2 regions of the Salinicoccus sp. ID82-1 genome follow, and region 2 is predicted to be linked to the other one. Evidence: predicted binding sites of a transcription regulator. Region 2 holds the regulator's gene; the other holds the start of a gene.
What was found. The regulator LexA, encoded in region 2, represses DNA repair genes until DNA is damaged. The targets are predictions, from matches to a motif close to CGAACATATGTTCG.

Region 1 (3,164 bases), 360 kb from region 2:
CTTTCAGGCATGCGGCATACGCGTACCGACTTCATCGGATTGACCATCGGGTACAGCGAACGCTTTCTGATCATCATATTCGTGCTGTTCGACCAGTATACGGCAATGGGGCTGATCATTGCAGCGAAATCCATATTGAGGTTCCCGAGCGCCAGTGATGATGAAGGTCATAAGGAGAGCGAGTATGTCCTTGTCGGTACCATGCTCTCCCTCGTCATCGGCATCCTGAACGGACTCCTCTTCATGTATGCACTTGCCCTATAGGACAGCCTCGGCTGTCCTATCTTTTATGTCCGGCGATCAGCCCTTCCCGCAGTTTGAGTGTCGACGGTTCCGTACAGCTGAGCGCACGCATGACAGAGAGCTGGCCATACTTCACTTTGAGGCGGTCCACAGTCTTCATCAGCCGGTCCCTGCGTTCTGCAGCCTCCACATCCTCAAAAAGTGAAATCTGCCGGACGTGATCAGGGATGAAATTCGTCAGTGAAATGCTGAGCGTCCGGTACATGGCATATGGATCCGCTATTCCACTGAGCAATTCCCATACCCGCTTCATGATGGCATTGCTGTCGTTCGTACCCTCGCGGATGGTGAACTGCTTGCGGTAGATCTTCCCTTCCGCCGTCCCGACGGCAAACTGTACAGTCCTTGCCATTCTGCCTGATATTCTGAGCCGGTGGGTGACTTCATCCACATGCTCGAGCAGGACGACATAGGTCTCGTCGAATCGATAGTCCCGCATCAGTATCTGGCTCTTTACAATCGACGGGGAATGCACCACATGCTTCTCCCGGATGGTGCTGAAGTCGATGCCATTGGCATGAAGATGCCAGTCGACACCGATGATGCCGAAGTCCCGCTTCAGATGCACCGGAGAATACTTTGCCAGATCCCCGATCGAGAATATGCCCCGTTCATTCAGTTTGATCTCACTTCTCCTGTTTATGCCCCAGAAATTCCTCAGCGGTTTGATTTTCCACAGCTTCTCAGGGACATCTTCATACCGCCATTCCGCAATGCCACCCACCGTCTTCTTCGCCTCGATGTCCAGGGACAGCTTGCTGAGCAGAATATTTTCACCGATGCCGATGGCACAGTCGATCCGGGTCTCCCGATAGACTTCAGCCCGGATTCTTTCAGCAAGTGCATACGGCGTCTCTTCATAGATATGATAACTTCCGGTCACATCCATGAAGAACTCATCCACCGAATACTGGTGGAAATCCTCGGGCGCCACATATTTCAGCGCAATCTCGGTAATTCTCGCAGAATAGTCGAGGTATGTCTTCATGGACGGGTTGATGATGTAGATGTCGTTTCGACTTGGTATTTCAAACAGTCTGGACCCCGTTCTGATGCCGATCTTCTTGAGTTCGGGCGTCGCCGCAAGGACTACAGAGCCGAGGTTTTTCGTATCTGCGACAACTGCCAGCTTGGTCGTCATGGGATCGAGCCCCTTCAATATGCAGGAGACACTGGCAAAAAAGCTTTTCTGGTCGACACAGAAGACATGCCGGTGCGGACAGATATGATAATTATACATGGAATCCCTCCATACGGAACATATGTTCGTAATCCCGTATAATCATCATATCACAAAAATACAACCCCGAAACATAAATGATGATTAATCGCAGATAATCAGGGAAAGACGGGGTATGGTATATTATACAATTTCAAAAGGAGGAAACCATATTGAAAGATATTTTCAATCTGCTCAAGCAGGGCAGCAAATCATCGCTCATTGCATCCATTGTCAACTTCATCATTGCAGGCCTTAAAGGAGTCGCATTCATCTTTACTGCCAATGTTGCAATGTTTGCAGAAATGATGCACTCCCTCGGGGATGCCATCAACCAGCTTTTTGTATACATCGGTTCAAGCCTGTCGAAGAAAGCACCGACAGAAAGATTCCCATTCGGCTTCGGGCGACTTGTAAATCTTGTCTGTCTGTTCGCCATCATTGTCGTTGCGATATTATCATATGAAACCATACGCGAAGGCATACATCATATTGTAGAGCCGCTTCCGACCGAAACGGATACCACGATGCTGCTGATCAATATCGGTGTCCTTGCAATTGCCGCAATTCTTGAAAGTTTTGTACTGTACAAGGCAGGCAAGGAGGTTCTCGAGCAGGCGGGACAGCCATATGGAGGACTGAAGCCGCTGACTTCAAGCTTCGTGCACCTGAGCCGGGCCAAGCCGGCGACAAAGCTCGTATTCATGGAGGACACCGTCGCAACAGCCGGCGCCCTCCTCGCAATCATTGCCATACTGATCGCCCGTTTCACAGGGTTTGCACCGAGTGAAGGGATTGCATCCGTCATCATCGGTCTGATGATGTTCTATATCGTATACAGGGTATTCATGGAAAATGCAGCCGGTGTACTCGGTGAACACGACCCGCACATGGAGGAGCGCATTTCACAGATTGTGCTCCGCCACGACGCGATAGAGGATATCAGAAAACTGTTTGTTCTGAAGGAAGGGGACAACCTCCACGTCGAAGTGGTCGCAGAAATCGATCCGGACCTCACTTCAAGGGAAGTAAATGACATCCGCAACGAAATAGAAAAAATCATCATGGAACAGAAGCACGTCACGGATGTGAACATGGAATTCGAATTGAATGACGGCAAAAGGACATGGCCGGAAACGCAGAATGAAATGGATCAGAAACCAGGACAGGATGCATAATAAAAAGGATGGCGATTACGCCATCCTTTTTTTATTCGCCAGCCGGGTCTTCTGCACTCGGTTCAAGCGCCTCTGCGTCCTCTACATTTCCTTCGAGGAAATCATGGAGATACTGGCTGTTGGTCTCGAAGTCAAGATCGATGACATTTCCAGCGTGCGGAATATCAACGAACTGGTAGGTATTCTCCACCGGCAGCGTGAGGGTCTCGATGTTCTTGTCACTTCTTACGAGGAATGACGCCATCATCCTGTACATCTCCCCATTGCTCATGCTGGTATTGACGTGTCCCATGGCCGTTCCTGCAATTTTGGGCAGTTTGAAAATGTTGCCAACACTGAGGGCCTCATCCTTCAGTGCATTGATCACCTGCTGCTGGCGTCTGACACGGCCGAAGTCGCCTTCTGCGTCATGACGGAAGCGGGCATAGGCCAGAAGGTCCTGACCACCAAGCTGCTGCTCTCCC
Region 2 (3,164 bases):
GTCTTCGATTCATACTGTCTGAAGTTCTTGATCTCTTCCATCTCAAGCGCACCACTCAGGTGGAGCAGACTGTAGATGAGCATGGAACCATGTCCGGCACTCAGCACGAAACGGTCACGATCAAACCATGCCATGGAGTTCGGGTTGAAATTCAAATGACGGGTCCACAGTGTGTAGGCCATTGGTGCGGCACCCATAGGGAGTCCCGGGTGTCCGGAGTTTGCTTTCTCGATCGCATCGATTGAAAGTGTTCTGATTGTATTGATTGCAAGCTGATCCGTTTTATCAAATGTCATTTCAAATGCTCCTTTAGTCTCTGGTTTTTTTCTCTTCTTGAATACGTTTGAGCTTTTCAGGTGTTACATCGTTGCCTTCAGGGTCGACCACTTTCGTGTTTTCGACCTGTTTTCTGAAAGATGACCGGAAGTTTTTCAAGTATTCTTCCCTCAGGCCTTTCAATTCTTCCAGTTCGTCCTTTTTGATGCTGCCTGCTTTCTTTTTGGCAGCCAGCGCATTGATACGCTGCAGTTTTTCTTTTTCAAGCATGCTGAAACCTCCTGTCCACTCCCTTATAATTTAACACAAAAAAAAGTATGAGACCATTCTCATACTTGGCAGTCATTCTATCAGTCCGATCATCTCCATCATATGATCGATATGTGTGCGTTCCGCATATTGCTCCTCCGGAACATCCGTTTCCTCTTTGGCCATCATTGGTGTTTCTTCCGTAATCACTTCAAACTCGTCTATATAAACAATATTGGAATGTGTGTTCTCTATCTTATGGGAGTCGAACATGAAAATAAGACCGGCAACCAGCGCAAATGCAAATATCGCACCTAATAGCTTGAATTCTTTGATTGTCATAAAATCCCCTCCGGAACATATGTTTGTACTATCATGGTATCAGAACATCTGTTCCGGGTCAATAGAATTACGAACAAACGTTTGTAACATACTGATTATTATGATAGAATCATATATATAATGAGTCGGAGGTATATATATGAAGGCGCTAACAGATAGACAAAAGCAGATATATCAATTTATAAAGTCTACCGTTCACGAAAAAGGGTATCCGCCAAGTGTAAGGGAAATTGGAAATGCAGTCGGACTGCAGTCCAGTTCTACGGTTCACGGACATCTTGCGAAACTGCAGGAGAAGGGTTATATAAAGCGGGATCCGACCAAACCGAGAGCAATTGAAATCATCACTGAGGAAAATGACCAGTACAGCCCGGTCATCCACGTTCCGGTACTCGGTAAGGTTACAGCAGGTCTGCCGATCACTGCCGTTGAGAATATCGATGAGTATTTCCCGCTGCCCGAACATTTTACCGCGAATCACAATAGTGAAATCTTCCTGCTCAATGTTGTCGGGGACAGCATGATCGAAGCCGGCATCCATGATGGCGACCGTGTCATCGTGCGCAAGCAGAACATCGCCCACAATGGTGACATCATTGTTGCGATGACGGAAGAGGACGAAGCGACAGTCAAACGCTTCTACAAAGAAAGCGGGTACTACAGGCTTCAGCCTGAAAATGCATCAATGGAACCGATCATAGTGGATAGCGTCACTGTACTCGGCAAGGTTGTCGGACTGTTCCGCTCCTTCTAAAAAGAATTGAACATACTAAAAGGGCGCCAGAGGCGCCCTTTTTATTATATCTTTCCTAGTTCCATCCTGTAATCTGTTTCATTGCTGATGATTATTTATCTACCAAGTATTATTTTTACCTGTTCCAGAATATCTGTAGAATCTTTTGTTTTATTTTCCTGCGCTTTAGTGTTCAACTGCATCCCCTCGTTCTATCGGTCTATCAGGATGGGTAGTAGGAAAGGTGATGACTGTTTCCGGACAACCCGTGGTGTCTACTTATAGATTCCCCTTGCCAGAACTTTGAAACGCAGATAATGGGGTACTATTACCCCGTAACGCGGGTGTCATCTGTATATATAGTTTTCAGTATAATATGGGATGTCATCTGCATTATAGGCTGTGCCTGTACCAATATGGGTGAATTCGGGCTTCAGCGTATTGACGCGGTGGTCCATCGAATTCATCAGGCTGTGATGCGAAAAGATGGTCGATGTATGCCCCATGGCTATATTCTCTCCCGCCATGCGATATGATACGTCCGCTTCTTCTATGCGGTCTTTCAGTGTCTCCCCATCCGGCGAGTCATGATTGAAATAATCCCGTTCCGCCATGTCCTTGCTGTGGCCGAGTGCTGCATCGGATGCCTGCTCGTCCTCTTCAAGCGGATCGAAGCCATACTCGTATCTTGTGGCATTGACAAGAAGATGGTTCATCCTTGAGTTGTCTTCTGCTGCAGGGTGATTGTACAGTGAATCGGCTGCCCGGACCTCGTCCTTCAAAAGCATCAGCACACCGTTGACCTTCTCCCCATCATGTAGATCGTAGAAGAAGTAGACATACCTGTCCTTCAGGTCATACACCTCATACTCCTCGTTGGTCACTCTGAGCCGCTTCCATCCTTTCTTGATCGAATCGACCGGTTCCCCGTATATGCTTCTGACACTCTCGCGATCCATGCCTTCGATGTTGATCGTATCGATCGAGACATCGTCGCTGTTCGTGTAGGCACCACTCACCTGTCCTTCATTGACCAGCACCATCCTGAACATGCCGTAGTCATTCTCAACTACAAAATCCCCTGTATACTCGCTTCCGAGCACTTCCTGGTCCTCCACTGCATATTGGGTTTCCAGATTGATTTCGACTTCCTGGGTCTGTTCACTGTTCACTTCATGGATTTCGCTCATATCATAGGTCGGATAGACGTGTTCCTCTAGCCAGCCATTCAGATAGCTGCGGTTGAGCCCCTCCTCGAAGTCATAGGACTGCACCACAGGTGCAAGAAACGTAGAGACGGCATATATGAAGATGATAAAGAAAAGTTTTCCGAACATGCATCCACCCCCTTCTTGAAAAGTTCAAAAAAAGTAATTAAACAGATGTCTAATTACTTCCCTGATGTGTATATTCGGTTTGTCTTTTTTCAAAGTACTGAGGCTCGACGATATTGTTGTGTGCATCGACAAGCACCACATTCGGTTCATGAACTGCGAGCTCCGCCTCATCCAGCTGCACGTAGCTGATGATGATGATGACATCACCGACCTGCACTCTTCTCGCA

Region 1: J4760_RS03785 (Y-family DNA polymerase) is a predicted target of LexA. The motif match lies at 1,559-1,572, and genes of this name have one in related genera.

Annotation. Positions count from the first base shown of each region.
Region 1 is NZ_JAGFLY010000001.1:726,370-729,533, forward strand. Features, by position in the region: gene J4760_RS03780 (hypothetical protein) at 1-264, shown strand, start outside; gene J4760_RS03785 (Y-family DNA polymerase) at 281-1,543, opposite strand; gene J4760_RS03790 (cation diffusion facilitator family transporter) at 1,696-2,700, shown strand; gene J4760_RS03795 (LCP family protein) at 2,732-3,164, opposite strand, start outside.
Region 2 is NZ_JAGFLY010000001.1:362,093-365,256, reverse strand. Features, by position in the region: gene tkt (transketolase) at 1-296, opposite strand, end outside; gene J4760_RS01800 (DUF896 domain-containing protein) at 310-546, opposite strand; gene J4760_RS01795 (hypothetical protein) at 619-867, opposite strand; gene lexA (transcriptional repressor LexA) at 1,007-1,621, shown strand; gene J4760_RS01785 (CAP domain-containing protein) at 1,948-2,937, opposite strand; gene panD (aspartate 1-decarboxylase) at 2,987-3,164, opposite strand, start outside.